Regions from separate parts of the Methylobacterium brachiatum genome, predicted to be linked through region 2. Evidence: predicted binding sites of a transcription regulator. Region 2 holds the regulator's gene; each other region holds the start of a gene.
The links. Region 2 encodes PhoB, which activates phosphate uptake and scavenging genes when phosphate is short. Its sites were predicted from a motif close to TGTCATNNANCTGTCAT; they were not measured.

Region 1 (7,616 bases), on a different contig from region 2:
GCCGCCACCAAGCACGGCCAGATCTTCCTGCTGAACCGCGCCACGGGGGCACCGATCGCGCCGATCACCGAGCGGCCGGTGCCGCAGGGCAATGTGCCGGGCGAGCATTACGCGCCGACGCAGCCCTATTCGGACATGCCGTCGATCGGCACCGAGACCCTGACGGAAGCCGACATGTGGGGGGCGACGCCGTTCGACCAGCTCCTGTGCCGGATCCAGTTCAAGACCATGCGCCACGAGGGGACCTTCACCCCGCCGGGCTTCGACACCGCGCTCCAGATGCCGGGCTCGCTCGGCGGCATGAACTGGGGCAGCACCGCGATCGACATGACCCGGGACTACCTGATCGTGAACGACATGCGGCTCGGCCTGTGGAACCGGCTGATCCCGAGGGAACAGGTCGAGACCGGCAAGGCCGCCGGCACCGAGATGGGCCTGTCGTCGATGCGCGGCACGCCCTACGTCTCCCTGCGCAACCGCTTCGTGTCGGCGCTGAACGTGCCGTGCCAGAAGCCGCCCTTCGGCACGCTGACCGCCATCGACCTGAGGGCGCGCCGCATCGCCTGGCAGGTCCCGCTCGGCACGGTCGAGGATACCGGGCCGCTGGGGATCAAGATGCACCTGCCGATCCCGATCGGCATGCCCTCGCTCGGCGGGTCCCTGGTGACCGGCTCGGGCCTGATCTTCTTCGCCGGCACCCAGGATTACTACCTGCGGGCGTTCGATGCCGCGACCGGCCGCGAGGTCTGGAAGGGCCGCCTGCCGGTGGGCAGCCAGGGGGCGCCGATGACCTACCGGTCCCCGAAGACCGGCCGCCAATACGTCGTGATCACGGCCGGCGGCGCCCGCCAGTCCCCCGACCGCGGCGACTACGTGGTCGCCTACGCGCTGCCCGCCGATTCCGGGTCGAAGTGATCCGGTTCGAAGACGGCAAAATCGGGGTTCCCAAAGGGCCAGCCCTTTGGCGGGGTTCAGGGGCGGAGCCCCTGGATGCATCGGTCGAAGCCCGACAGCAGGGCTCTGCCCTGCACCCGCAAAAGGTCTCGACCTTTTGAAACCTAGCCGAACCCGCGGGTGAAGCTGAGACGGTGGTGCGGGCTCCGGCCCAGGGCCGTCAGGCCGGCCCGGTGCAGGGCCGTGCCGTAGCCGACATTGCGCTCCCAGCCGTAGCCCGGATGGCGCTCGGCCAGCCGGCGCATGAGGTCGTCGCGGAAGACCTTGGCGACGATCGAGGCGGCGGCGATCTGCGGCACCAGGGCATCGCCGCCGACCACCGCGCGGCCCGGCAGGCCGGGCAGGGCGTCCCGTCCGTCGACCAGGACCGGGGCCGCGATGCCGAGGCGTGCCACCGCCCGCGCCATGGCGTCGAGGGTCGCGGCGCGGATGTTGATCCGGTCGATCAGCGCCCGGGAGCCCGCCGCCACGGTGACCCGGGCATGGGCACGGATCAGCGGCGCCAGCTGGGCGCGGACCGGCTCGGGCACGCGCTTGCTGTCGTCCAGGGCGCCCAGCAGGGCCGGGGGGATCGCATTCGGGTCGAACCAGACCGCGGCCACGACCACCGGTCCGCACAGGGCGCCGCGCCCGACCTCGTCGCAGCCGATCACCGGCGGGTAATCCTTGGCGCGGGCCGGGTCGAAGGGCGGGGTGAGGGGGGATCTGGTTCGCTTCACGGGCGGCATGCGGCCGTCCTGCCATCCCGCGCGGCCGTCGTCACGGCTCAGGCGGCGTTCCGGGTGCCCCGCTCGCCGCCATGCGCCTCGATGATGTTGCCGAAGAATTGATCCGCGCTGACGTCCCAGCCGCGGCGCAGGGCCTCCTGCCGGCACTCGGCCCGGGACAGGCGAAGCGCCGCGAGCGCGGCCGCGCGCAGGTCGTGGTCGAGGATGCCGACCCGGGTCCCGCTCAGCACGTCGTTGGGTCCCGGCACCGGGAAGGCGGCGATCGGCAGGCCGCAGGCCATGGCCTCCAGAAGCACGATGCCGAACGTGTCGGTCAGGCTCGGGAACACGAAGGCGTCGCAGGCGGCGTAGACCGATGCCAGCGCCGCGCCGGTCCGCGTGCCGAGGAAGCGCGCCTCCGGAGCCAGGGCCTGCAGCCGCGCCCGGTCCGGCCCATCGCCGACCACGACCTTGGTGCCGGGCAGGTCCAGGCTGAGGAAGGCGGAAAGATTCTTCTCGACGGCGAGCCGGCCGACATAGAGGAACAGCGGCCGCGGCAGTTGGGCCAGTTCCGCCGGCGGCGGCTCGCCGGGGGCGGCCGGGCGGAACCGCTCGGTGTCGACCCCGCGGGTCCAGCGCATCAGGTGGGTGAAACCCCTGGCCTCCAGCTCCGCCTGGAGGGTCGGGGTGCTGACCATCGTGCCCCGGGCCGCGCCGTGGAAGCGGCGCAGATAAGCGTAGGACCACGCCTCCGGCACCGGCAGCCGGGCCGCGAGGTATTCCGGAAACCGCGTGTGATAGCTCGTGGTGAAGGGCAGCCCGTGGGCCAGGCAGTGGCGCCGGGCCGCGAAGCCGATCGGCCCCTCGGTGGCGATATGGACATGGCTCGGCCGCTCCTTGGCCCAGCGCGCCGCCACCCGGTCCCGTCCGGCCAGGGCCAGGCGGATCTCCGTGTAGCCCGGCAGGGGCAGCGAACGGAAATCGGCCACCGAGAGCAGGGCCGTCCCGAAGCCGTGCTCGGGCGCCCGGCGGACCATCTGCTCCAGCGAGCGGACCACGCCGTTGACCTGCGGATGCCAGGCGTCGCTGGCGATGAGGAGCTTCACCGAGCGATCCCTCACGCCACCGCGCGCCGGCCCGTCACCGCTCGCGGCGCAGCCTCGGCCTCGCGCGCCCGCAGGATGCTCGGATAGTGCAGCACCTCGATGCGGCCGTCGTAATGCTCGATCAGCCCGGTGCAGGATTCCACCCAGTCACCGGTATTGAGGTAGCGCAAATCGCCGATCGCCCGGTCGGCGGCGTGGTGGATATGCCCGCAGATCACGCCGTTCGCGCCCTGGCGACGCGCCTCCTCGGCCAGGATCGTCTCGAACCGGCCGATGAAGCTGACGGCGTTCTTCACCCGAAGCTTCGCCCAGGCCGAGAGCGACCAGTAGGACAGGCCGACACGTCGCCGGATCCGGTTGATCACGGTGTTGAGCGTCAGGGCGAGCGTGTAGGCGCCGTCGCCGAGATGGGCCAGCCAGGGCGAGTGCCGCACCACCATGTCGAACTGGTCGCCGTGGATCACCAGGTAGCGCTGCCCGTCGGCCGCCTCGTGGATCGCGGTCTCGGCGATCTCGATGCCGCCGAAATTCGTGCCGACGTAGTCGCGCAGGAACTCGTCGTGGTTGCCCGGCAGGTAGACGATCCGGGCGCCCTTGCGCACCTTGCGCAGGAGCTTCTGGACGACGTCGTTGTGTTCCTGCGGCCAGTACCAGCCGGAGCGCAGCTGCCAGCCGTCCACGATGTCGCCGACCAGGTAGACCGTGTCGGCGTCGTAATCGCGCAGGAACGACAGGAGCAGCCCGGCCTGGCAGCCGCGCGTTCCGAGATGCAGGTCCGACAGGAACAGCGTGCGGACCCGGACCGGCATCTCCTCATCCTCGGCCACGTCACCCTCCCGGCGGTCGAACGGTGCCGGGATCCAGAGCGCGATCACGTCTCAGTTTGATGACGCGGGGGTGGATCGCTGTGGGTGTTGTGGTGCGCTGCAGCGGAAGTTCTCAAGCCCGAATAGCTGGCGTTGCGGCGCACAAAAAATTTTTTTACCGCGATCCCGAAGTTTTTCCGGTTTTGCTTCCGAGCTTCGCCGCCTCATAATACCAGATAACCGGTGGCTCGGCGTGAGCCGGGCCGGACGCGTACTGGAAGGCGGCCAGGGTGCCTTGAGACGAGGCGCCGTAGAACGGGACGGCATTTCGGAGGCGACCGGCGCGCGGGGGCGCGCCGCGACGCGAGCGGCACGAGGCCGCCTGCCGCTCCGCTGAGCCCCCCGATCCACGGATGACGCGGATGACGTTCGGGACGCTGCGGTCTGCCGCGGCCACCGGCGCCGCTCGCAGGATGCCCGACACGGCCGCCGAGGACGTTCGAACGAACCGGCGCGGGTCCGCCCGCGCACAACAGAGTTTTTGGAGGAAACACCATGGCCGCAACCCGGCGCCCCGGTCGCAACCATCTCTTCATCCCCGGCCCCACGAACATCCCGGACCGCGTCCTGCGCGCGATGCACGTGCCGTCCGAGGATCACCGCTCGCCGGGCTTCCCCGAGCTGGTGAAGCCGCTGCTGCAGGACGCCAAGATCGTGTTCGGCTCGACCGCCGGGACGGTCATCCTGTTCCCGTCCTCGGGCACCGGCATCTGGGAATCGGCCCTGTCCAACACACTCTGCCGCGGCGACAAGGTGCTGACGTCCCGCTACGGCCAGTTCAGCCACCTCTGGGTCGACATGGCCCAGCGCCTCGGCCTCGACGTGATCGTCCAGGAGGAGGAGTGGGGCGCCGGCGCCGATCCGCAGAAGATCGAGGAGGCGCTCCGGGCCGATAAGGACCACGCCATCAAGGCCGTGATGGTCGTCCACAACGAGACCGCCACCGGCGTCACCAGCGACATCGCCGCCGTGCGCAAGGCGCTCGACGCCGCCGGCCACCCGGCGCTGCTGTTCGTGGACGGCATCTCGTCGATCGGCTCGCTGCCGTTCTACATGGACGAGTGGAAGGTCGATTGCGCCATCGCGGGCTCGCAGAAGGGCTTCATGCTGCCGGCCGGCCTCGGCCTGATCTGCATCAGCCCCAAGGCGCTGAAGATCGCCGAGGGCGGCACCGGCCGCAACGACCGGCTCGGCCACGCCTACTTCGCCTGGAAGGACCAGCTCGCGGCCAACGCCACCGGCTACTTCCCCTACACCCCGGTCCTCCCGCTGCTCTACGGCCTGCGCGAGGCCCTGGCGATCGTGAAGGAGGAGGGGCTGGAGAACATCTACCACCGCCATCACGTCCTCGCCGAGGCGACCCGCCAGGCGGTGGCGGCCTGGGGCCTCAAGCCCTGCGCCAAGGAGCCGAAGTGGAACTCCGACACGGTCACGGCGATCGTGGTGCCGGAGGGCGCCGACGCCGCCAAGGTGATCACGCATGCCTACGAGCGCTACAACCTCTCGCTGGGCGCCGGCCTGTCGAAAGTCGCCGGTAAGGTGTTCCGGATCGGCCACCTGGGCGACCTGAACGAGCTGTCCCTGCTCGGCGCCATCGCGGGCGCCGAGATGGCGATGCTCGATTGCGGCATCAAGGTCACGCCGGGCTCGGGCGTCGCCGCGGCATCGAGCTACCTGCGCGAGAATCCGCTGCACAAGGCGTAATTCACGCCCGTCGTCGAAGCGGGGTCGGCTTGCCGGCTCCGCTTCGACGCGCAAGTAAGAACAAGAATCCCGAGGAAACCGCCCGTCGCCCGAGAGGGGATCCATGACGAAGAAAATCGTGTTCCTGGACCGTGAGTCCCTCGACGCGACGGTCCGGCCGTTCAGCTTCCCGCACGAGTATGTCGAGCACGACTCGACCTGGACGCCGGAGGACACGGTGGCTCGGCTCCAGGGGGCGGAGATCGCGCTGATCAACAAGGTCCCGATGCGGGCCGAGACCCTGAAGCAGCTCCCCGACCTGAAGCTGATCGCGGTGGCCGCCACCGGCACCGACGTGGTCGACAAGGCCCAGGCCAAGGCGCAGGGCATCACGGTCGTCAACATCCGCAACTACGCGTTCAACACCGTGCCCGAGCACGTGGTCGGGCTGATGTTCGCCCTGCGCCGGGCGATCGTGCCCTACGCCAACTCCGTGAAGCGGGGCGATTGGGCGAAGTCCAAGCAATTCTGCTACTTCGACTACCCGATCTACGACATCGCCGGCTCGACGCTCGGCATCGTCGGCTACGGGGCGCTCGGCAAGTCGATCGGCAAGCGCGCCGAGGCGCTGGGCATGAAGGTCCTGGCCTACGACGTGTTCCCGCAGGACGGGCTAGTCGATTTCGAGACGATCCTGACGCAGTCCGATGTGATCACGCTGCACGTGCCGCTCACCCCCGACACCAAGGGGATGATCGGCGCCGCCGAGCTGAAGCGGATGAAGAAGAGCGCCATCCTGATCAACACCGCCCGGGGCGGGCTGGTGGACGAGGCGGCGCTGCTGGCCGCGCTCAAGGACGGCACCATCGCGGGGGCGGGCTTCGACGTGGTCGCGCAGGAGCCGCCGAAAGACGGCAACATCCTGTGCGAGGCCGACCTGCCGAACCTGATCGTGACCCCGCACGTCGCCTGGGCCAGCAAGGAGGCGATGCAGATCCTGGCAGACCAGCTCGTCGACAACGTCGAGGCGTTCGTCGCCGGCAAGCCGCAGAACGTGGTGGAGTAGGGTTCGGGCTCTCCCTCCCCCCTCTGCGGGGGAGGGTGGCCCCCGGAGGGGGTCGGGAGAGGGGAGCGACGGCGCAGAAGCGGGCTGCGCCCCTCATGCCGGTCGCGCCTCTTCCGGAAGCCGGGTTCCCCTCTCCCGACCCCTGCTGACGCAGGGGCCACCCACCCCCGCAGAGGGGGGAGGGAGACGCGCGGAGCCGAGTTCTGACATTTAGGCCGTCCGCTCCCCTCGAGATTGGGAACGGATCGAGAAGACATCACGACGGCGCCTCACAGGCGCGACGGATAAGGTCAAAAAGCATGACAAAGAAGCTGCTGTTCCTGTTCGACACCGATGCCGTGCCGAACGTGTTCGACACGGTCGTCGGCTACGATGGCGGTGCCGACCACATCACCGGCTACGGCGGCGTGAATCCGGACAATGTCGGCGCGCTGGTCGACGGCACGATCTACACGCGCGGCGGCTCCGAGAAGAAGTCGACGGCGATCTTCGTCGGCGGCGGCAGCATGGCGGCCGGCGAGGAGCTGTTCACCGCCGTCAAGAAGCGCTTCTTCGGCCCGTTCCGGGTCTCGGTCATGCTCGATTCCAACGGCTCCAACACCACGGCCGCCGCCGGCGTCGCGCTGGTGGCCAAGGCCGCCGGCTCGCTCCAGGGCAAGACGGCCGTCGTGCTGGCGGGCACCGGCCCGGTCGGCATGCGCTCGGCCGCGCTGCTCGCCGGCGAGGGCGCCGAGGTGACGATCGCGGGCCGCGCCCTCGACAAGACCCAGGCCGCCGCCGACGCGATCAATGCGCGCTTCAAGGTCAACGTGAAGGCCGCCGCGACGCCGGACGAGGCCTCCCGCATCGCCCTGGTGAAGGGCAAGAACCTCATCTTCACGGCCGGCGCCATCGGGGTCGAGCTGCTGCCCGAGGCCGCTTGGGCCCAGGATCCGGCGGTCGAGATCGTCGCCGACTACAATGCCCAGCCCCCGACCGGGATCGGTGGCATCGAGGTGATGGACAAGGGCAAGGACCGCAACGGCAAGAAGGCGTTCGGGGCGCTCGGCATCGGCGGCCTGAAGCTCAAGCTGCACCGGGCCTGCGTCGGCCAGCTCTTCGAGAGCACCGAGCAGGTGCTCGATGCCGAGGAGATCTACGCGCTCGCCAAGTCGATGGCCTGAGGAGGCGCCGGTGACCGACACGCGTCCCCCCGAGACCGACAGCATCGAGACCTTCCTGACGGGGCTGGCGA
Region 2 (7,616 bases):
GGCGTTCTCCGGATCTCGCAGAAATTGCCAAGAAGGCTGCCAACGCGTCCTTCGGCAGCCCTCTGGTGCAGGCGGTCCGCCTCGGCGACATGGAAGGGGCCGATGGCGATGATGTCCGGCGCGTGCAGCTGATCGTCTCCGACGACGCCATCGACCAGCTCGACGGCGACAAGCTGCTCGATGCCGGCTTGGCGATCCGCAAAGCCCTGCAGAAGGCCGGCGAGACGCTGCGCGTGGTCGTCGAGTATGCCGAGCAGCGTGAGCTCGACGAACTTGGCGCTCATTAATTCCGAGCATCTGTTCAGCCAGGCGGATGCGCTTCTTCTCCAAACCGGCCGCGGCTCGTTGCGGCAGGCTGACCTACGCCGCACCTTCTCCAACGCTTATTACGGCCTGTTTCACGCGATCCTGACGGCTGCGGCCGATGAGGCCGTTGGAAGGACGCGGCGGAACGATCCACTTTGGACGCTGGCCTATCGTTCCATATCGCACCAACGATTGAAGACCGTGTGCAACGATCTTCAGGCAGCGACACTCAAGCCGAAGATCAGGCGTTATGAGCCGCCCGGCGGATTTGGTGGTCACATCGTCACGATTGCCGGTGCCGTTTCAGAATTGCAGGACCGGCGGCACGCCGCCGACTACGATCCGTCCCAGTCGTTCCTGCAAACGGATGCGCGGGCGGCGCTCCAGACGGCCCGGTCCGCAGTCCACCGGCTGGCTCACCTGGAGGCGGATCAGCGAAGAGCGTTCCTCTACCTCCTCCTGTTCGAGCCCCGCTGAGCGACCCCAGCGGCGTCATGGTCTCCGTCTCACCGCGCGGAGCGGAGGACAGGATGCGGACCCCCGCGCTATAAGTCGCCTTGTCACGGAAAAGCCGGCGCCGGTCCCGCGGACCCCCGTGTGAAACCGCGACCGCCCCGCGCGCGAAGGGACAGTATGATCCGCCGCCTCGCCTTCCTGGTCCTGATGCTCTTCGCGAGCCTGTCGGCCGCGTCGGCCCAAGGTTTCCGCACGCCGCCCGATCTCGTGCGGGCGAGCCTGGTCGCCGAGCCCGTCGCGGTGGCGGGCGCGCAGCCATTCGCCCTGGCGGTGCGGATGCAGGTGAAGCCGGGCTGGCACGTCTACTGGCGCAATCCGGGCGATTCCGGCCTGCCGCCCGAGGTGACCTGGACCCTGCCGGCGGGCTTCAATGCCGGCGCGATCCGGTGGCCGGCGCCCGAGCGCATCGCGATCGCGACGCTGATGAATTACGGCTACGAGGGCGAGGTCACCTTGCTCGTGCCGGTCACGCCGCCGCCGAGCCTCGACCCGGCGGATCCCGTGCGGATCCGGGCCAAGCTGACCTATCTGGTCTGCGAGACCGAATGTGTGCCGGGCTCCGCCGACCTCGCCCTGACCCTGCCGGTGGGCGAGCCTCGGCCCGATGCCGATCAGGCCGCCCTGTTCGCGCGCGCCCGGACCGCCCTGCCCGCCCCGGCGCTCTGGCCGCTGCGCCTGTCCAGCCAGGGCGACACCCTGCAGCTCGATTTCGCCGCGGCGGGTCTCAAGCCCGAGACCATCAAGAGCGCGTCCTTCTTCCCCTATTCCGAGACCGCGATCGACAATGCCGCCGCGCAGGTGATGACCGTCGACGAGGCCGGCCTGCACCTCACCCTGGCCCGGAGCAGCCCCGCCGAGCCGGCGCCCGCCGCCCTGCCCGGCGTGCTGACCGTCGAGGAGGCGACCGGCGCCGGCACCCACCGCCTCGCTTTCGCGTATGGCGACGAGCCGGTGCTGCCGGCCCCGACGGCGGTGCCCGAGGCCCCGGCCGCGCCGCAGGCGGCCCCCGCCTTCGACGCGCTGACGCTGGCGAGCGCGGTCGGGCTCGCCTTCCTCGGCGGCCTGATCCTCAACCTGATGCCCTGCGTCTTCCCGGTCCTGTCGATCAAGGTGCTGGGCCTTGTGCGGCACGCCGGCGAGAGCGCCGCCCGCGTCCGGCTGCACGGCCTCGCCTACACGGCGGGCGTGCTCGTGAGCTTCCTCGGCTTGGCCGGCCTGTTGCTCGCCCTCAAGGGCGGCGGGGCGGCGATCGGCTGGGGTTTCCAGCTGCAATCGCCGGCGGTGGTCGCCGGCCTCGCCTATCTGCTGCTGGCGATGGGCCTGAGCCTGTCGGGGGTGGTCCATCTCGGCGGGCGGCTCGCCGGATTCGGCGACGGCCTCGCCCGGCGCTCGGGGCTCAGCGGCTCGTTCTTCACCGGCGTGCTGGCAACGCTGGTGGCGACCCCCTGCACGGCGCCGTTCATGGGCTCGGCGGTGGGCTTCGCGCTGACCCAGAGCGCCGGCGTCGCCCTCGCGGTGTTCGCGAGCCTCGGGTTCGGCCTCGCCCTGCCGTTCCTGGTGCTCACCCTGTGGCCGCCGGCCCTGCGGGTGTTGCCGCGTCCGGGCGCCTGGATGGAGACGCTGAAGCAGGTTCTGGCCTTCCCGGTCTACGCCACGGTGGCGTGGCTGGTCTGGGTCCTGGCGCAGCAGGTCGGGCCGCAGGGGCTGCTCTCCGGGCTGATCGGCCTCGTGCTGGTGGGCTTCGCCGCCTGGGCCTGGGAGCATGGGCGCGTGGCGACGCCGGGCTTCGGGCGGGTCGCCCAGGGGCTCGCGGTGCTGACGATCCTGGCGGTGGCAGGCCTGACGCTCAGCCTCGACCGCGACCGGGCGGCCCCCGCCGCCCAGGCCGCCGCCGACGGCGTCCAGCCGTTCACCCAGGCCCGCCTGGACTCCCTGGTGAACGAGCGCCGGCCGGTCTTCGTGAACATGACCGCCGCCTGGTGCATCACCTGCGCGGTCAACGAGACGACCTCGCTCTCGACCAAGGCGGTGCGGGCGGCGATGGCGGATCGGGGCGTCACCTACCTGAAGGGCGACTGGACCAACCAGAACCCGGAGATCACGCGCCTGCTGGAGAAGCACGGGCGCAGCGGCGTGCCGCTGTACCTGCTCTACACCGGCACGGGGGAACCCCAGGTGCTGCCGCAGATCCTCACCGAGGGGACGGTGCTGGCGGCCCTGGAAACGGTGCCGGCCTCAGCCAACAAGAGCGCGGCGCTGGCCCGCTGACCGGACAGGCGGTCTAGGCTTCCAGCGAGAACGTCTCGTCGAAAGCGTAGCCCGAGCCCCGCACCGTGCGGATCGGGTCGGCCTGCCGGGGCGCGTTGAGCGCCTTGCGCAGGCGCCCGACATGCACGTCGACGGTGCGCTCGTCGATATAGACGTCGTGGCCCCAGACCCCGTCGAGGAGCTGCTCGCGGGAGAAGACCCGGCCGGGGGCCAGCATCAGGAATTCGAGCAGGCGGAATTCGGTGGGGCCGAGATGGAGCTCCTCGCCGGCGCGGCGGACCCGGTGCCCGGTGCGGTCGAGCTCGATATCGCCGGCCGCCAGCCGGTCGGCGACATGGGCGGGCTTGGCCCGGCGCAGCAGCGCCCGCACCCGGGCCAGCAGTTCCGGCACCGAGAACGGCTTGACGATGTAGTCGTCGGCGCCCGTGCCGAGGCCGCGGACCCGGTCCCCCTCCTCGCCCCGGGCGGTGAGCATGATCACCGGCAGCCGCTCGGTCTCGCGCCGGGCCCGGATGCGGCGGCACAGCTCGATCCCAGAGAGGCCCGGCAGCATCCAGTCGAGCAGCACCAGATCCGGGGTGCGCTCGGCCAGGAGCAGTTCCGCGTCGTCGCCGCGCGTCGCCGAATCGACCAGGAAGCCCTCGGCCTCCAGGTTGTAGCGCAGCAGGGTGGTCAGGGCCTCCTCGTCCTCGACGATCAGGACTTGCATGCTCACGTTCGTTAACCTGTTCCGTACTCGGTACCGGCCGGCGCGCCCGCGCCGGGGGACCCGGACGCGCCGATGGTGCGGCAGAGGCCGCCATCCCTCAAGCCGCAGGCCGCCACAATCGGGCGTTGCCCCACAGGGCAGCGTGCGGATCGGGCCGACCGCACCGCGACCCGCCTGTTACGGGGCCGTGGCGGCGGGGCCGACGGTCGCGTAGTTCGACGCGTCGTTCTTCGGCCGCTCGCCCGCCAGGGTCTCACCGGTGGCGAGGTAGTGGATCGTCTCGGCGATGTTGGTGGTGTGGTCGCCGATGCGCTCGACGTTCTTGGCGCAGAACAGCAGGTGCGTGCAGAACGAGATGTTGCGCGGATCTTCCATCATGTAGGTCAGGAGTTCGCGGAACAGCGAATTGTACAGCGCGTCGATCTCGCCGTCGCGCTCCCAGACGTCGTAGGCGGCCTTCACGTCGCGGCTCGCATAGGCGTCGAGGATGTCCTTGAGCTGCGCCTCGGCGAGGTCGCTCATGTGGCGCACGCCGAGCACGATCTTCTGCGCCGGCGCCTGATCGGAAATCGCCACGACGCGCTTGGCGACGTTCTTGGCGAGGTCGCCGATCCGCTCCAGGTCGCCCGAGACGCGGATCGCCGAGATGGTCTCGCGCAGGTCGATCGCCAGGGGCTGCCGCCGGGCGATGAGCAGCACGGCCCGCTCCTCGATGTCGCGCTGGAGCGCGTCGAGACGCTTGTCGGCGACGATCACCGCCTGGGCGAGCGTATCGTCCCGGCGGACCAGAGCGTCGGTCGCCTCGGCGGCCATCTTCTCGGCCACGCCGCCCATCTCGGAGATGGAGCGACGCAGGTCATCGAGGTCGGTGTCGTAGGAGCTGACGATATGGCCGGGCATGGTGGATCCTTCGATGGCGTCCCGCAAACCTTGATCCGCGAGGTCTGGCGGAAACCCGCCGCTGCGGTCACGGGCGCCGGGGCGCGTGCCCCGGTGCCCACTCCCTTGCATTGTCTGGAACAGGCTGCGGAGCGGTGAGGATCGGCATCCCGAGCCGAGCCCGCGACCGGAACAACCGGACCGTGCCGATGTTCCCCGACCGAGCAGCCTGTTCCGGAGTCGCGCCGGCGCTTGTTGCGCTTGGGCGCGGCCCCTAGTCTTTAGAGCGGTGCTCTTTTCTCGCCGAAACCGTATTCAACGTTACGGAAAGCGGTAAACATCCCGTTTGACGTCTTCGCATCCCGGAGGTGAGCGTCCGCCCTCCGGGGTCTTGGTTCAGCCGAACCGGCCGGTGATGTAATCCTGCGTGCGCTGCTCGACCGGGTTCATGAACATGCGGTTCGTGGGTCCGAATTCGATCAGCTCGCCGAGATACATGAAGGCGGTGAACTGCGAGATGCGGGCCGCCTGCTGCATGTTGTGGGTGACGATCACGATGGTGAACTCGTCGCGCAGCTGCTCGATCAGCTCCTCGATCCGGCCGGTGGAGATCGGGTCGAGGGCCGAGGTGGGCTCGTCGAACAGGATCACCTCCGGGCTCTGGGCCACGGTGCGGGCGATGCACAGGCGCTGCTGCTGCCCGCCCGACAGGCCGGTGCCGGCTTGGCGCAGCTTGTCCTTCACCTCGTCCCAGAGGGCGGCCTTGCGCAAGGCCTGCTCCACCCGCCCGTCGAGTTCGGATTTCGGCAGCTTCTCGTAGAGGCGCAGGCCGAAGGCCACGTTGTCGTAGATCGACATCGGGAAGGGCGTCGGCTTCTGGAACACCATGCCGATGCGCGAGCGCAGCTCGTTCAGATCGATCGCGGGATCGAGCACGTTCTGGCCGTCGAGCAGGATCTGCCCCTCCGCCCGCTGCTCCGGGTAGAGGCTGTAGATCCGGTTGAAGCAGCGCAGCAGGGTGGACTTGCCGCATCCGGACGGGCCGATCAGCGCCGTGACCTGCCGGTCATGGAAGTTGATGTCGACATTCTTCAGCCCGTGGAAGCTGCCGTAGTAGAAGTTCAGGCCCTTCACGGCGATGCGGACCGCCCCACTCTCGTTGGCGTGGTTGCGGGTGAGATCGACCGTGGGGATCGCGGAGGCGGCGTTCATCGTCGTGTCCTCGAGAAGGGTCTTAGCGCGACATCTGCGGCTTGATGACGAGACGGGCGATGATCGACAGCACCAGGATCGTCGCGGTGATCAGGAGCGCCCCGGCCCAGGCGAGGCTCTGCCAGTTCGGGTAGGGCGAGAGGGCGAACTGGTAGATCATGACCGGGAGGTTCGCGACGCCGCCCATCAGGTCCGGCGAGAACCAGGAATTGTTGTTGAGCGCCGTGAACAGGAGCGGCGCGGTCTCGCCCGCGATGCGGGCCAGCGCCAGGATGATCCCGGTGACGATGCCGGCCGAGGCCGCCCGCCAGGTGACGCTGATGATCACCGTCGAGGGCGGCGCGCCGAGCGCCGCGCCGGCCTCGCGCAGGGTGCCGGGCACCAGGCGCATCATGTCCTCGGTGGTGCGCACGATCACCGGGACCGCGATGATGGCGAGCGCCACGCCGCCGGCCCAGCCCGAATAGGTCCCCATCGGCCGCACCATCAGGGTGTAGACGAACAGGCCGATCAGGATCGACGGCGCCGAGAGCAGGATGTCGTTGAGGAAGCGGATCACCCCGGCGATCTTGGAGAAGCGGCCGTACTCGGCGAGGTAGGTCCCGGCCATGACGCCGATCGGCGTCGCGATCGTGATGCCGATCCCGGTGAGCACGAGGCTGCCCAGGATCGCGTTGGCGATGCCGCCGCCCTCGGATCCGGGGCCGGGGGTCGGGTGCGCGAACATGGCGGGCGTGAAGCCACGGACGCCCTGGACGATCAGCATCAGCAGGATCGAGCCGAGCACCACGGCGCCGACGATCGTGGCGATCAGGCAGGCGGTGCGCAGCACCCGGTCGGCGACCCGCCGGCTGGAGCGGACCCGCCCGGTGCGGCGCGGCGTGGCGTTGGCGGTGGTCATGGGGTTTGACGCGTCCATCGTGAGCCCTCCTCAGGCAGGCTTGACGCGGCGCGTCAGCAACCGGGCGATGATGAGCACCACGAAGGTGATGACGAAGAGGATGCAGCCGAGCGCCATGAGCGCGTTCAGCTGGAGGCCGTCCGCCTCGTTGAACTCGTTGGCGATGCGCGACGCGATGGTCGAGCTCGGGTCGAAGATCGAGGCCGAGAGGCGGTTGGCGTTGCCGATCACGAAGGTCACCGCCATCGTCTCGCCGAGCGCGCGGCCGAGGCCGAGCATGATCGCCCCGATGATCGAGACGGAGGCCTGCGGCACCAGAACGTGGCGCACCACCTCCCAGGTGGTGCAGCCGATGCCGTAGGCGCTCTCGCGCAGCACGGTGGGGATCTGGTCGAGCATGTCGCGGGCGATCGAGGCGATGAACGGCACGATCATGATCGCCAGGATGATGCCGGCGGTGAAGACGCCGACGCCCGAGGGCACCCGGGCGTAGAACAGCGTGCCGACGATCGGCATGCCCTCGACCAGGTTCGAGACCGGGATCTGGACGAAGCGCGCGAAGAGCGGCGCGAACACGAACAGGCCCCACATGCCGTAGATGATGCTCGGCACCGCGGCGAGCAGCTCGATGGTCATCGCCACCGGCTTGCGGGCCCAGCCCGGGCAGAGCTGCGTGAGGTAGACGGCGATCCCCAGGGAGACCGGCACGCCGATCAGCAGCGCGAGGGTCGCGGAGGCCACGGTGCCGATCACGGCCACCAGGGCGCCGTACTGCTCGGTCCCGACGTTCCAGGCGCTGGATGTGAGGAAGGCGAATCCGAATTC
Region 3 (7,616 bases), on a different contig from region 2:
AGGTCGCCCTGGCGTTGCTTCGATGTCCGATCCCGCTGCCCGACCGTCGTCGCGCCGGCGAGGGTGAAAGCCACGCTGATCCAGCCCTCGTCGCCCAGGCGACGGATCGCGCGCGGTGTCGCCTCGCTGCGGAGGGGGCCCTCCGAGACCCGCGTCATCGTCAGAGGGCCGAGGGTGGCGCTCTCCAGCTTGGCCTCGAACGGACCGGAGCCGAGCCGCTCCTGCTCGAGGGGCAGGCGCTGCTCTTCCAGTGTCTCCAGCCAACGTTTGAATCTGGTATTGACAGGAAGATTGTCGGTTGAAAACAATAATCTCATAAATATAATTCCGTTTTCACAAATATGATGTGCGGGGTCATCGCGTTATGGGGTTCTGAAGTATTGTTTTGGAACTTTGATTGCTTGGCAGCATTTATATTGATCTAGATCAAATATCGACCGGTCTTGCGGCCACCTGAGCAAGGTGTTGCAGGGGCCTATATCAAAATTTCCCCTGCCGATGCAAATGCCGCTCTGCTTTTTCCCGGGCCGCCGAGCATGCCACGGGCGGGACAACACCTGCCGTGGCCGCCCTGCAGCACGCCCGGGCATCGTGTGGTCATGCGGGGCGTCCGTTGCGGTCTCGTGCCCCGCCGCGATGGGGCGGACGCCCCTACGGCGTGCCCAGGAGGGCCGCGATCCGGTACTCGCGCGGGGACATGCCGTGGCGTTCCTTGAAGCGGCGGGAGAAATGGGCCTGGCTCGCGAAGCCGCAGCCGAAGGCCACGGCTCCGATCTGGATATGGGCGCCGCTCGGATCGGCCAGCTGCTTGGCGGCGGCCTCGAGCCGGCGGTGCCAGATCCAGTCGGAAATGTGCTGGCCGCGCGCGTGGAACAATTCCTGGAGCCGGCGCAACGAGACGCCGACCGCGGCGGCCAGATGCGGTGGGTCCAGGGTCGGGTCGCCGAGATGAGCCTCGACATACGCCTTGGCGCGCTGGACCACGACGGTCGCGTGCAGCGGCTGCGGCACCTCCTTGGCCATCCGCTCGGCGATGCAGGCCACGATCAGGTCGACGCCGATCGCCGACATCCGTTCGGCCGCGTCGGCGTCGAGCCGGTGGCGCACCTGAACCAACTCGCGGAAGAAGCTCGCGGCGAGGCTGGTCGAGGCCAGTTCCGCCCCCATTGCCAGCGCGGTGTAGAGCCGGGTGGGCCCGAGCATGTTCTCCAGGCGCTCACGCGGCAGTTCCAGGAACACGGACTGGCTGCCCGCGCTCGTCGTCACCACGGCCGGCCGGTGATCGAGCACGACGATGTCGCCGGGCTTCTGCACCGAATCCCGGCCGTCCTGAAGGCAGGTCGAGGTGCCGGCGAGCTTGAACAGCACGACGGCCATGCCGGCCCTGTCGTGATGGCGCGCGGCGTTGGGCGTCGTCTCGCTGCGCAGGGCGCCCTGCGTGACGCGGCTCATGTTGAGGGAGCCGACGCTGGCGACCTCCATCTTGCCGGCGAACGGCCTGTCGTCGAGGCGCTCGATCTCGATCGGCACGAGCCGCTCGAACAGCACCTCGCGCCAGATCTGGAAGCTGTTCTTCGGATGGAGGCCGTCAGTCGTGAATACGGGCTGCACGGGTGCTGTTCCCTGGCGGGGCCGGGTGGCGCGATGGCCTACGGGGTGCTGACGAGGGCCGCCTGGCGATACTCGCGGGGAGTCATGCCGTGGCGTTCCTTGAAGCGGCGGGAGAAATGGGCCTGGTTGGCGAAGCCGCAGCCGAAGGCCAGCGGGCCGATCGACAGGTGGACGCAGCCCGGGTCGGTCAGGCGCTTGGTCGCGACCTCGAGCCGGCGGTGCCAGATCCAGTCGGAAATGTGCTGGCCGCGCGCGTGGAACAATTCCTGGAGCCGCCGCAACGAGACGCCGACCGCGGCCGCCAGATGCGGCGGGTCCAGGGTCGGGTCGCCGAGATGGGCTTCGACATACGCCTTGGCGCGCTGGACCACGACGGTCCCCTGCATCGGCCGGGACACTTCGAGCGCCAGGCGCTCGGCGATGCTGGCGACGATCAGGTCGACGCCGATCGACGCCATCCGGGCGGCCGATTCGGGATCGAGCTGGGCGCGCAGGCGGACCAGCTCGTGGACGAATTTGACTGTCACCGCCGTGGAGGCGACGTCCGCGCCCATCGCCATGGCCGTATAGAGGCGCGTGGATCCCAGAACGCTCTCCAGGCGCTCGCGCGGCAGTTCCAGGAGCAGCGCCTGGCTGCCCGCATGGGATTCGTGGGTGGCCGGACGATGATCGATCACCACCATGTCGCCGGGCCGCTGCACGGCCGACCGGTCATCCTGGCCGAGCATCGACACGCCGGCGAGCTTGAAGATCACCACGACCGTACCGTCCTTGCCGGTGCGCTGGATCTGCTCGCGCGTCGCCTCGCTGCGGATGGCGCTGTTGGTGATCCGCATCAACGACAGGGGCCCGAGGCGGGCGGCCTCGAGCTTGCCGGTGAACGGCCCGTCGTCGAGGCGCGACTGTTCGAGGGGCACGCCCCACCCAGAGATTGCATCCCGCCACTGCCGAAAGCTGTGCAACGGGTTAAGGCCCTCGGTCGAAAACAGTGCTTCCATTAGTAAATTTTTTTATCGACCGGCATTTCGCGCGGCGAGGACAAGGGATCCGCGTCTTCAGACAAGCGCCATCGGGCACATATTGTATATTGTTTCTCACCTCAAGAGATGCACTCAAGCAACTTGAGGTTCGCGTGGCAACTCACCGTCGGTGGGGTGTCCGGCGGATGTCGATCACTGGGGCGGATCTTCGGGCCGTCGGTCGGCAACGCGGGCCATTAGTAACGAAATGTTGAACAGCGACACCTGACATGATCAATCAAACCGAACCCCGCTCTTCCTTCCTGATCGAGAAAGTCGGCGCGATCGTCGCCGCTTATGTGTCGCGGAACCCCGTGGGGGCGGGAGACCTGCCGGTGCTGATCGACCAGGTCCACACGGCCATCGCGGTGCTTCAGAAGAACCCCACCGGCCGCGCCGCGGGCTGGACCGGCCCGTCCGCCGAGCAGATCGAGGCCTCGATCGGCCGGGACGGCCTGATCAGCTTCATCGACGGCCGGTCCTACAAGACGCTCAAGCGGCACCTCACCGCCAATGGCCTGACGCCCGAGCGCTACCGGGCCAAGTTCGGCCTGCCCGCCGATTACCCGATGGTTGCCCCCGGCTACGCCGCGCGGCGCTCCGAGATCGCCCGGGCGATCCAGCTCGGTCATCAGGTGGATTGAATGGCGGCCCGCGCCATGACCCAGCCGGTTTGCCGGCATCCGGAGGCGGATCGCTCTGCGGCGATCCTGGAACGCATCGCCGACACGCTCCATCTGCCGGTCGACGCGTTCTTCCCGGACGAGCGCGCACCGGGCGAGACGGTCGCTCAGGCCGCGGATCTCGTGACGGCCTTCATGGCGATCGAGACCGTCGCCGCGCGCCGCACCTGCCTGGCCTTCGTGCGCGCCATGGCGCGCCCGTAACCACCCGAGACATCGGGACCAGAACGGACAGGGCCGTTTCCGTCGACCACGGAAACGGCCCTGTCCGTCTCGACAGCGCGCTGCGTGCTTCCGGGCCCGCGGCGCAGGATCCTGCACCGCGGGGCCCGGGCCCGTCAGAAGACGTGGCGCAGCAGGAAATACAGGCTCGCCGCCAGCGTGATGGCGGCCGGCAGGGTCAGCACCCAGGCGAGCGCCATGTTGCGCACCGTCGACATCTGCAGGCCCGAGCCGTTGGCCGCCATCGTCCCGGCCACGCCCGAGGACAGGATGTGCGTGGTCGAGACCGGCAGGCCGTAGAGCTCGGCGAGCCCGATCGTGCCCGCGGCCACGATCTCGGCCGAGGCGCCCTGGGCATAGGTGAGGTGGGTCTTGCCGATCTTCTCGCCCACCGTGACGACGATGCGCTTCCAGCCGACCATCGTGCCGAGCCCGAGCGCCAGGGCGACGCAGATCTTCACCCAGCCCGGGATGTAGCGGGTGCCGTTGTTGAGCAGCCCGGTATAGGTCTTCAGGGTCGCCTTCTCGGGGTCCGAGAACTCCACCCCGGCGCCCGGCAGCAGCCGCACCGCGTCGGCGGCGAGGTACATGTCGCTGCGCATGTTCTCGGTCTGGGCGGCCGGCACGCTGCGGATCGCGCCGTAATTCTTCACGCTGGCGGCGATGTCGGTCGCGAGCGCCGAGAGGGCGGCGTAGACCGGCGGCTGGTTCAGGTTCTTGGTCTTCAGGGCGTCCGTCACCGTCCGGCGCGCCTGCACGGCGTCCGGCTGGGGGGCGCCGGCGGCGCGGGCGGCGAAGACCTGGCTCGCCGACGTGGAGGCCTCGATGAAGGCCGGGGTCGTGTCGTCCGACATGGTCCGGTTCAGCGCGTAGGCGGTGGGCGCGGCGCCGATCAGGATCAGCATGATCAGGCCCATGCCCTTCTGGCCGTCATTGCCGCCGTGGAAGAACGACACCAGCGTGCAGGTCAGGATCAGCATGCCGCGAATCCAGATCGGCGGCGGCGCCTCACCCTTGGGGGCCTCGTAGAGGTCCTTGCGGCGCACCAGGAATTTCAGGACGAGCAGCAGCGCCGCGGCCAGGACGAACCCGCAGACCGGCGAGAACAGCAGCGCCTTGAACACGTTGAGCGCCTGGCCCCAATCGACCCCGGCGGTGCCCGTGCCGCCGCTCATGAGCTGGTTGCCCAGCCCGACGCCCAGGACCGAGCCGATCAGCGCGTGCGACGACGAGTTCGGCAGGCCGAAGGCCCAGGTCCCGAGATTCCAGATGATGGCGGCCAGCAGCAGCGCGAAGATCATCGCGTAGCCGGCCCCCGAGCCGACATGGAGGATCAGCTCCACCGGCAGGAGGGTGACGATGGCGTAGGCCACCGCGCCGGAGGACAGCATCACCCCCAGGAAATTGAAGAAGCCCGACCAGACCACCGCCACCAGCGGCGGCATCGAGTGGGTGTAGATCACGGTCGCCACCGCGTTGGCGGTGTCGTGGAACCCGTTCACGAATTCGAAGGCGAGGGCGATCAGCAGGGCGAGCCCGAGCAGCGCGAAGGCCCCGTAGGCCAGCGGCGCCTCGCCGACCGCGTTCATGTCGGTGATCAGGCTCACCACCGCGTAGCCGAGCCCGGCCACCAGAACAGCCAGGAAGGCGACCACGCCACCCAAATGCATCCCGTGGTCGAGGCGCGGACCGCTCGCTGGCCTGCCTCCCGCCACCGGCTGCGGCATTACGGCGGAATCGGACATGGGCCCTCGCGTTGAATCGTCTTCGGAAGCGGGGCGGGATTAGGATTACGCGATGACGGTTCAGTGACGTTTTACCGGGCCGATTCACGGCAGCATTATATTCGCGCGTCTATGGACGATAATACGAAGCTATCAATTGGAACCAAGTTCAGTCGGTCCTCCTATAGTCCAGGGCCGGTGTGTTTACTGATACGGCGGCACCCACTGCGGATGCCGAGGACTGGCATCTGTCCGCAGATAACGCGAGCCGTCCGCTGGGCGATGCCACGGACTCGACCAGTCGTGGGAAGATTTGGTCATCGGCGGCTGGCATGCATGAAGCAACGTGCAAGCAACGCGACCGGAAAATTTATGCCGGCTAAGATAAGCGCCTGTTGCGCGGGAGATACAGCCCGTGATTCAGCGCAATGTGAATGGATTATGACGCATTCGCATCTGTAGAATTCGTTAAATCTCCCGCCGCGGGCCGAATGGTCGCAGGCTTGGGGGCCGGAAATGACGTTTCGCTACGGGGTCTCGATCGCGGCGTTGATGGTCGCCGCATGCGGTTCGGGTGTGCAGGCGCAAACTCCCAACGTAAACGTATCGACAGTAAATGCTGTCAACTTGCTGGGACCTTTTCTAGCGTTGAATGGTACAACGATCGGTCGGCAGACCCTCGATTTAAACCTTTCGCAGTCGTCGGCGATCAACGCCATCGCCGATCTCGCGCGGCAACAGCGCGCGATTAGCGACAAGAGCTACCTCTATCTGGAGCGCAACGATCTCACATCAGTCGGCTTGGGCGTTGTTCCGATCGCCGCGAATCTGGCGGGCGGGCTGCCGGCTCAGACGCCGGTCAACGGCATCGTCCCGCAGCAACTTGTTGGCGGCCTCGGCGCCCAGCTCGGCCCGATCTACCAGCGTGGCGCCGCGCAGGGGACGAAAGGGCCGCTCGGCAGCGTGATCAATCTACTGATCAGCGGAGATGCCCTTACCGGCGACGACAATGCGATCGCCAAAAACTACTTCGCCAATGGCGCGGCGAGAAACCCGAGCGTGACCCCGGCCAATTACGTAGCGGTGCCGGCCGTGGCGCCGGCTGGCTACAGCCTACCGACGTATAATGGACTGCCCAACACCCGAGACAGCGTCTACGACCTCGCTTACGGCGTGTCTAACAAGCAGCGGGGCCAGGACGTCTACGGTTCATCGCGTCCCGTTCAAGCAGCGCCGGGCCGGTTCAACATCTTCGATCGGTCCGCGCTTAACGGTCTTGAAACCAACCCGTCTTTCCCGAGCGGGCACACAACCTTGGCCTATACGCATAGCCTGCTGCTGGCGATGCTGGTGCCGCAACAGTACCAAAGCATGCTTCTGCGCGCCTCCGAATACGCTGAGAGTCGCATCGTGCTCGGCGTGCACTACCCGCTGGACATCATCGGAGGTCGGGCCTTGGCCTTCTACGACCTCGCCCAGGCCTTCACCAACCCGGCCTATATCAACAACGCCGCGGTGACCGGCGTCGCGCTCAACCTGCCCAACCAGTTCGTCCAGGCCCAGGGCCAGATCCAGGCCTATCTCGCCGCCCAGTGCGGCAACACCGTCGCGGCCTGCGCGGCCGGGGCGCCCAACATCACGGGCAACCCCTACATCCCCTCCGCCGCCAACCAGGCGGCCTACCAGGCCCGCATGACCTACGGCCTGCCGACCCTGTCCTTCGCCCAGGCCCCGCGCGAGGCCGCCCCCGCGGGCGGGCCCGACGCCTCGATCCTGCTGGCCCCGCTCTACGGCGGATCGACCGCGGCCGCCCGCACCCTCGCCCCCCAGGGCGGCCTCTACGGCCAGCTCTCGACGGACACGATCAACCAGGTCGTCGTCAACACCGAGACCAACGCGCTGGCCGCCTTCTACGGCAGCCCGCTGAGCTACTGGAGCCGCATCGACCTCTACGCCGCCGCCGGCTATTTCGGGAACGTCACCGGCACCCTGCGCATGGACGCCACCGACCGCCTCGGCATCGATGTCGGCATCGGCAATGGCGGCGCGCTCTACGCCAACGGCACCATCGCGGGCACCGTCTCGGTCAATGCCGGCGGCCTGCTGGGCGGCTCGGGCAGCGTCGGGGGCGTCAACGCCCTGTCGGGCGGCACGGTGGCGCCGGGCAACTCGATCGGCACGCTCACCGTCGCCGGCGCGGTCGCCTTCGCCCCGGGCTCGACCTACCGGGTCGAGGCCAACGCCGCCGGACAGGCCGACAGGATCGCCGCCGGCGGCGCCGCGACGCTGGCCGGCGGCACCGTGCAGGTGCAGGCGGCCTCGGGCGCCTACAGCCCGCGCACCACCTACGCGATCCT
Region 4 (7,616 bases), on a different contig from region 2:
CGACGATGATGCTGTTGTTGAGGGCCGCATCCTCCGAGAGCGTGGCGAATTCCTCGTCCGCCACCGCGACCGTGCCGGTGAGCCGCATGCGCAGGCCGTGCTCGGAATCGATCTTGAGATCCTGCGCGACGTTGCGGATCAGCTTGGTCGCCTGGTAGCCGGGCTCCAGGGCGTTGAAGTCCAGCACCGGCTGGATGATCACGAACTTCATCTTGTCCGTGACACTGCTCTGGCCGTTGGCCAGCAGCTCCTGCCACGACATCCGCGCGGGCTTGCCCGCCAGCACCTTCTGCAGGGTGGCGTCGATCTGGCCCATGGGCTTGTCGAGGTCTTCGAGCTTGGCGTCGCCGGACTTCACGCCGCGCGCGCCGAGCGACAGCACCCGCATGACGCCGCGCAGGGACGGGTCGGCAGCCAGCGGCCCGAGCAGCCCCTGCTGCTGGGTCAGCTCCTCCAGCGTCTTGTCGAGCTGGGCCTGGGGCATCAGCAGCAGGCCGTTCTTGTCGAAGAACGGGCCGCCATCGGGCCGGTAGACGGTCTCGATCAGGTTTTTGTGGGCGGTCAGCGCCTTGGCCAGGTTGGCGGCCGCCTCTTCGGTCTCCTCGGGCGTCTCGCCGTTGATGACCGCCACGATGGTGTTGCCGCGCTGCGGGAACGCCTTCTCGAAATTGATCTCGTCCTGGCGCCAGGGCTCCTTCGGGTCGATCAGCCGCTCGACATCGGTGTTGATGCGGAACAGATGCGCCGCGACTCCCAGGCTCGCGACCGTGATGAACGCCATCAGGGCGATCACGATCCACCGATACCGCACCGAGAACGCGACGAGACCTTCGATCACGAGCACCCTGCCTGTTCGCCCCGGACGCGCCCCATGCGCGACCGGCTATTCCCAACCGTCCCGGCCGGATCGGCGCGACCGGCCCTGCCGGATTCGAGCGCCCACATGAAGGCCGCCGCGCGATCCGCGCGAGCGCCCTTCGCATTCGGGGGACGCCGCACCGCCCAATCTGGTCGCGCGAAGCGCGGGTGCAAGCCGGGCCTGTCCCGGACGGGACGCTGCGCAGCCGCTCGCCGCGGGCCACCCCTTGCAACGCGGCCACAGGGCTCAGTAAAGAGGGCGTCCCCAGATTGCAACGCGATCGCCGCGGCGCGGTCCTTGCCTCGCCCGATGTGCGGTAGCGCACTGCAATCCTGGGATGGGGACAAGAATCTTGGGATTACGGTCGCATTGCCGACGCAATGCACGTGCTGTCCTCAACCGTCAGGCGACCCGACCCGCCGATACCTCCGCGTCAAGCGCGTGTGGCTCGGTTGCGTCAGGAGCAGAATAAGTCGTTATGGCCTCGCCGAAACGGGGTCGTTTCAGATTAGTTCCAAGCTACATCGCTGGAATTCGAGTTTTTTTCGCGGTAAGCACCCCGACGCCCCGGGGCCGACGCAGTAAGGAGCCGCAATCTTGGGTATCCCCCTCCGGTACGTCGCGAAGATCGGCGGCTACATCCTCAAGCAGCACCTCACGGGCCGCAAGCGCTACCCGCTGGTGATGATGATGGAACCCCTGTTCCGCTGCAATCTCGCCTGCGCCGGCTGCGGTAAGATCGATTACCCGGACGAGATTCTGAACAAGCGGCTTCCGGTCGCCGACGCGCTCGAATCCGTGCGCGAGTGCGGCGCCCCCGTGGTGGTGATCGCCGGCGGCGAGCCGCTGCTGCACAAGGATCTGCCGCAGATCGTCCAGGGCATCATCGATCAGAAGAAGTTCGCGATCGTCTGCACGAACGCGCTTCTGCTCGAGAAGAAGATCAAGGACTACAAGCCGAGCCCGTACTTCACCTGGTCGATCCATCTGGATGGCGACAAGGAGATGCACGACCAGTCGGTGTGCCAGCGCGGCGTTTACGACAAGGCGGTCTCGGCCATCGCCAAGGCGAAGGAGATGGGCTTCCGGGTCACCATCAACTGCACCTTCTTCAACAATTCCTCGCCCGAGAAGATCGCCGACTTCTTCGACAGCGTGACCCGGATGGGCATCGACGGCATTACCGTCTCCCCCGGCTACGCCTACGAGCGCGCCCCCGACCAGAAGCACTTCCTGAACCGCAAGGCGACCAAGGAGCTGTTCCGCGGCGTGTTCCGGCACGGCAAGGAGAAGGGCCGCGAGAAGTGGACCTTCCAGCAGTCGGGCCTGTTCCTCGATTTCCTGGCCGGCAACCAGACCTACCATTGCACCCCCTGGGGTAACCCGACCCGCACCGTGTTCGGCTGGCAGAAGCCCTGCTACCTGCTCGGCGAGGGCTACGCGGCGACCTTCAAGGAGCTGATGGAAGAGACCGACTGGGACGCCTACGGCACCGGCAACTACGAGAAGTGCGCCGACTGCATGGTCCATTCGGGCTACGAGGCCTCCTCGGTGGTCGATTCGGTCCGCAAGCCCTGGAAGCCGCTGGTGCACGCGATCCGCGGCATCAAGACCGACGGCGCCATGGCGCCGGAGGTCAGCCTGGAGAACCAGCGCCCCGCCGAGTTCGTGTTCTCGCGCAACGTCGCCCAGAAGCTCTCCGAGATCAAAGCGGCCGGCGTCGACACCAAGCAGGAAGCCCGCAAGCGCACGGCTGCCTGATCGGCACGCACTATCGCGTTCAAGAGGCCGCCGCGGGGTTCCGCGGCGGCCTTTTTCGTTCGTGCCGCCCACCAGAGGAATGACCGGTCAAAGCAGACATACAGGTGTCATCCGAGTTTCCTAGCTGCGGCCAAGCTTGGGGGCGAGATGATGGCACGAGGAACGCGCGCGGCGCAGGTTGCGGGGGCGATCGGACTGTTGGTGGCAGCGGCCAGTTCAGCCGCCGCTCAGTCGCAGGCGGTCAGGACGCCGAACCTGATCTATGCCGACGGCCCGGTCGCGGTCGATCTCAACGGTTCGACCTTCGTCAATCACGGTCTTCAGGGTGTCGGGCGGATCTCCGCCTCGACGCGCGACTTCCTGGGCGACACGCTCGGCTCGTTCTCGTCGCTCGCGATCGATCCGAGCACGTGGCGGCGCACCGGCGCCGGCTATAGCGGCACGCTCTACACCTTGCCGGACCGGGGCTATAACGATCCGAGCGGCGGCCTGTTCTCCGACTATGCCGGCCGCCTGAACCGGTTCACGTTCACCCTCGTGCCCGAGCCGGGCGTGAATCTCCCGCAATCGACGGCCTCCCAACGGCAGATCACGCTGACGCCGAGCGGTGGGATCGTCCTGACCGACGCCAACGGCCAGCGCTTCAGCGGGCTCGACCCGAGCACGGGCACCACCGTGCAGCTCGGTCGGGTCCTGCCTTCGGCCGCCACCGGTCCGAGCGCCGGCCGGATCAGCCTGGACGCCGAGGGTTTGGCCCGGCGGCTCGACGGATCGTTCTACGTCAGCGACGAGTACGGCCCGAACATCTACTATTTCAACGCGAGCGGCCGGCTTCAGGGCGTGCTCGGCATTCCCGACGCGTTCCGGCCGGTCACGAACGGTCAGGTGAACTTCAATTCCGTGACCCCGCCCGATACGGGGCGGCGCAACAATCAGGGATTCGAGGCGCTCTCGCTGACGCCGGACGGCCGCAGCCTCGTCACCATCCTGCAGAGCGCCACGCTGCAGGATTCGGGGCCGGGCCAGCAGCAGCGCGCCAACACCCGGATCCTGGTCTACGACATCTCGACCAATCCGACCCCGGCGGCGCCGGTGCGGGGGTATGCCCTGCAATTGCCGGTCTACCGGGACAACGGCGATGGCGGCGCGCCGAACCGCACGGCGGCGCAGAGCGAGATGCTCGCCCTCAACGACACCCAGTTCCTCGTCCTCTCACGCGACGCGAACGGCCTCGGCACCGGCAACACCACGCCGATCGTGTTCAAGAGCGTGCTGCTCGTCGATATCGGCGGGGCGACCAACCTCGCGGGCACGGTCTTCGACGGGACGACCCCGATGGCGCCCGGCGGCGTCCTGCGCTCCGACATCCGGCCGGCCCAGGCGACCGAGCTGGTGAACATGCTGAACCCGGTCGAGCTCGGCCGGTTCGGCATGAACCTCAACACCAACCCGGCGACGCGCACGACCCTGTCGGAGAAGATCGAGGCGATGGGCCTCGTCCCGGTCCTCAGCGAGCTGGCCCCCAACGATTACTTCCTGCTGGTCGGCAACGACAACGATTTCCTCACCCGCCGGGGCGTCGTGAACGGCGAAGCCTACGATGCCGGGATCGAGAACGATTCGATCCTCCTCGCCTACCGGCTGACGCTGCCGACCTATGTGGATCCCTACTCCCTCGCGGTGATGAAGCGGACCGCACCCATCGTCCTGCAGGGGCTGGGCAGCGCGACGCTGGGCTACGCGGCGTCGGCGACGCAGGGCGTCCAGGACCATCTCTCCGCCCTGCGCCGGGGCACGGGCCTCGCCGGCCCGTGGAGCCAGGCCGGCGGCGTCTGGGTCGGCGGCAACTTCCTGTTCGCCGATCAGCCGCGGAACGGCGATCTCACCCTCGACCGGACGATCCTCCAGGGCAGCGCCGGTCTCGACCTGCCCCTCGACGGTCCCTGGCGGGCCGGCGTCGCCCTGGGCGGCGGAGGCGGCACGCTCAGCCGTCCGGGCGGGTTCCGGCAGGAGCACAGCGCCTTCACGATCTCGGGCTATGCCGGCTATTACGCGCCCGACTTCTACGTGCAGGGCATCGTCGGCGGCGCCCCCGATATCGCCCTCGACCGGATCACCCGCCCGGCGGCCTACGGGCTGACCGCCAGCGCCCGGACCTCCGCCAGCGCCCTGGCGCTCGACATCGAGGCGGGACGCCCGTTCCGGATCGGCGATTTCGGCCTGACGCCGTTCGTCGGGCTGACCCATCTGGCCGGTCACGTCGACGGCTTCACCGAGACCGGCGCGGCCGGCAACAACGTCGCCTATCGCGGGCTCAACGTCTTCCAGACCACCACCCGTCTCGGGGCCGAGCTGGCCTTCTACGGCTTTGGCGACGTGATCCCGTCGTTGCGGGTCGCCTACAACCTCGCCACCGGCCCGCAGGGCAGCACCGGCTTCGCCCGGCTCGCCAGCGTCCAGAACCCGCTGGCCGGGGCCTCGATCCCGGTGCCGTTCCTGCGCGACGATTTCGTGAGCGCCGGGGCCGGCCTGCAGGGCAGCCTGACCGAGCAGCTGGGCTGGCGCGTCGACTACCTCGCCTCGGTCGGCACGCGCGCCGGTATCGGCCACGGCGTGACGGTGGGCCTGCGCTATCAGTGGTGAGCGGGGGACGCAGCGGGGGGAATCGCCCTGCCCCCGCTGGCCTCAGCCTGCCGCCCGAATGCGGCGTCCGACGAACAGCCACGGCAGCACGCAGGCCGCCGACAGGGCGATCGAGACCGCGTAGGCGGTGACCATGTCGGTCCGGCCGAGCAGCAGGTGGATGCAGACGTAGAAGGCCAGCACTCCGAACGCCCCCTGGGCGCTGCCGCGGACCACGTCGAGGGAGGCGCGCACGCCGTCCTGAAAGCGGGCGAAGGCGATGAGCGGCCAGGAGATGATCGGGATCGGCGCCAGCAGGCCGCTCAGGCCGGAGCCGAGATAGGGCGCGAGCGTCGAGACCAGCAGCACCAGCGCGGTCGCCGCAGCCAAGCGCGCCGGCATGTCCCAGCGCGGCGGCCGCGGACGGCAGGCCGGCGCATCTGGCCCTGCCGCCTGCGGGCACAGCGCCACCACGAGCGCCATGATCGGCACGTCGATCGCGGTGGCGAGCCATAGACCGGGCCGGATCAGCCCGTGCAGCAGGAGGCCGCCGAGTATGAAGGCCGACAGGGCGGCGCAGAGGGAGGCGACCGGCCCCATCCGCGGGGCGCACACGGCGTAGGCGAGATAGCAGAGCGTCACCGCCCCGAGCCCCTCCACCGAGCCGATCGCGGCCTCGGCGGCGAAGCCCGCGCCCTGCTCGAGGGCGAGGTAGATCGAGATCGGCGCCGAGGTGAGCGGCAGGCCGGACAGCACCCCGCCGACCAGGCTGCCCCAGCGGCGTGACGCCGCCGACACGGCCCACATCAGCGTCGGGGTGATGGCGATCTTGGCGGCGATCAGGCTCATCGCGGGCTCCCGGCGCCCGCCCCGCTCACGCCGCGTCCGGCGGCTCCCCATCGTCCGGCACGGCCGGCGAATTCAAGATATCCTCCAGCTCGTCCACCAGCCGGTCGATCTGATCCTCGGTGGCGAGCACCTTCAGGACCTCGCCGGATTCGGTCTCCACGGCCAGCTCGATATGCGGCCCGACCCGGGTCGTCAGGACCCGGGCCAGGATCTTGATGGCGCTCATGCGAATGTATCCTCCGAGGCGATGAGGCCGACCGCGACGGCCGGCCCGCAGGTCGAGATCCAGTCGGGCTCGCCGGCGACGCGCTCGCGCAGCAGGTCCACCAGCAGGCGGGCCGGACGCCCGAGCCGCTCGGCCAGGCGTGGTCCGAGGAACGCACCGGCGCCGCAGACGATCAGGGGGGCATCCGTCGGCAGGTCCGGCCGGGAAAGCAGGGTCGCGGCTGCATCGTGCAGCAGCCGCAGCTGCGCCTCGGCGAAATGCGCTGCCAGCAGCGCCCAGGCTTCGGGCGTGCCCTCCCCCCGGTCGCGCCCGACGATCCGGGCGAGCCGGGTCTGGCTCTCGGGGATGGACTTGCCCTTGCGGTCGCCGCTGGCCTGCTGGTCGGCGCCTTCCGGGAGCAGGCCGAGGATCCGGTACACGTCCGCCATATGGGCGAAGGTCTCGGTCATCAGCCGGGTGCGGCGGCCCGCGAACGGGGCATCGTGGGCGAGCGCGATCACCGGGGTGCGGACGATCCCGGTATAGACGAGTTCCCCCGTCTCCAGCCGCTCGGCGTCGCTGTAGCCGGCGGCGGCCGGGCGGCCGCCGACGATGGGGATCAGGTCGGCGGTGGTGGAGCCGATATCGACGAGGAGCGCGTCCGGGGCGTGCCGCCCGGCCAAGGCCGCGGTGGCGTGCCAATTGGCCGAGGCCACGTCGGCGAACAGGTCGGCCGCCGCCTCCGGGGCGACCAGGCCGGAGCGCCCGGCATAGATCCGCACGCGGCCGGACAGGTGCTTGCCCGCCCAGTTCGACAGCGCCGCGACGCCCTCGCGCCGGTCGGCGAAGCAATCCGTCAGCTCCCCGGTCATGGTCACGGCGTGACGCGCCTCGCCGCGGGCCCAGTCGGGCAAGGCCGCCAGGGAGCCGTCGAGGGCCGCGACGCCCTGCCAGAGCGGGCACGGGACCTGGGACGCCGCGACCACCCGGCCCGCCTCGACCAGGGCGGCCTTGACGTGGACCCCGCCGAGGTCCCACCCGATCTGCTTTGCGACTGGCATGGGCATATGACCGCGACGCGCGCCTCAACGGATGATGGATTCGGGCATCCCGGCTTCGCGGTGATCCCGGTGCTCGACCTGCGCGGCGGCCGCGTGGTGCGGGCGCGCCGGGGCGAGCGCTCCTCCTATGCCCCGATCGAGACGCCCTTGGCAAAGGGCTCCGAACCCGCCGCCGTGGCGCGCGGGCTGCTCGCTGCGTGGCCGGCCCGGACCCTCTACGTCGCCGATCTCGACGCGATCATCGACGCGGCCGCTCCGG

Region 1: BMZ47_RS02620 (UDP-2,3-diacylglucosamine diphosphatase) is a predicted target of PhoB. The motif match lies at 3,643-3,659, and genes of this name have one in related genera.
Region 3: BMZ47_RS20295 (inorganic phosphate transporter) is a predicted target of PhoB. The motif match lies at 5,333-5,349, and genes of this name have one in related genera.
Region 4: BMZ47_RS19485 (esterase-like activity of phytase family protein) is a predicted target of PhoB. The motif match lies at 2,726-2,742, and genes of this name have one in related genera.

Annotation. Positions count from the first base shown of each region.
Region 1 is NZ_FOQW01000003.1:92,090-99,705, forward strand. It holds gene BMZ47_RS02605 (membrane-bound PQQ-dependent dehydrogenase, glucose/quinate/shikimate family) at 1-915, shown strand, start outside; gene BMZ47_RS02610 (ribonuclease HII) at 1,059-1,682, opposite strand; gene BMZ47_RS02615 (glycosyltransferase family 4 protein) at 1,721-2,767, opposite strand; gene BMZ47_RS02620 (UDP-2,3-diacylglucosamine diphosphatase) at 2,779-3,594, opposite strand; gene BMZ47_RS02625 (aminotransferase class V-fold PLP-dependent enzyme) at 4,129-5,337, shown strand; gene BMZ47_RS02630 (D-2-hydroxyacid dehydrogenase) at 5,441-6,382, shown strand; gene BMZ47_RS02635 (NADP-dependent methylenetetrahydromethanopterin/methylenetetrahydrofolate dehydrogenase) at 6,682-7,545, shown strand; gene fchA (methenyltetrahydrofolate cyclohydrolase) at 7,556-7,616, shown strand, end outside.
Region 2 is NZ_FOQW01000013.1:72,393-80,008, reverse strand. It holds gene BMZ47_RS17995 (hypothetical protein) at 1-287, shown strand, start outside; gene BMZ47_RS28105 (hypothetical protein) at 259-783, shown strand; gene BMZ47_RS17990 (protein-disulfide reductase DsbD family protein) at 940-3,090, shown strand; gene phoB (phosphate regulon transcriptional regulator PhoB) at 3,104-3,799, opposite strand; gene phoU (phosphate signaling complex protein PhoU) at 3,977-4,699, opposite strand; gene pstB (phosphate ABC transporter ATP-binding protein PstB) at 5,075-5,890, opposite strand; gene pstA (phosphate ABC transporter permease PstA) at 5,913-6,809, opposite strand; gene pstC (phosphate ABC transporter permease subunit PstC) at 6,822-7,616, opposite strand, start outside.
Region 3 is NZ_FOQW01000016.1:183-7,798, reverse strand. It holds gene BMZ47_RS20320 (helix-turn-helix domain-containing protein) at 1-317, opposite strand, end outside; gene BMZ47_RS20315 (helix-turn-helix domain-containing protein) at 652-1,611, opposite strand; gene BMZ47_RS20310 (helix-turn-helix domain-containing protein) at 1,650-2,609, opposite strand; gene BMZ47_RS20305 (Ros/MucR family transcriptional regulator) at 2,861-3,274, shown strand; gene BMZ47_RS20300 (hypothetical protein) at 3,275-3,517, shown strand; gene BMZ47_RS20295 (inorganic phosphate transporter) at 3,652-5,280, opposite strand; partial or broken gene BMZ47_RS29200 (phosphatase PAP2 family protein) at 5,908-7,616, shown strand, end outside.
Region 4 is NZ_FOQW01000014.1:155,702-163,317, forward strand. It holds gene BMZ47_RS19475 (MMPL family transporter) at 1-838, opposite strand, end outside; gene hpnH (adenosyl-hopene transferase HpnH) at 1,457-2,620, shown strand; gene BMZ47_RS19485 (esterase-like activity of phytase family protein) at 2,822-5,263, shown strand; gene BMZ47_RS19490 (hypothetical protein) at 5,306-6,091, opposite strand; gene BMZ47_RS19495 (hypothetical protein) at 6,117-6,317, opposite strand; gene BMZ47_RS19500 (hydantoinase/oxoprolinase family protein) at 6,314-7,357, opposite strand; gene BMZ47_RS19505 (HisA/HisF-related TIM barrel protein) at 7,364-7,616, shown strand, end outside.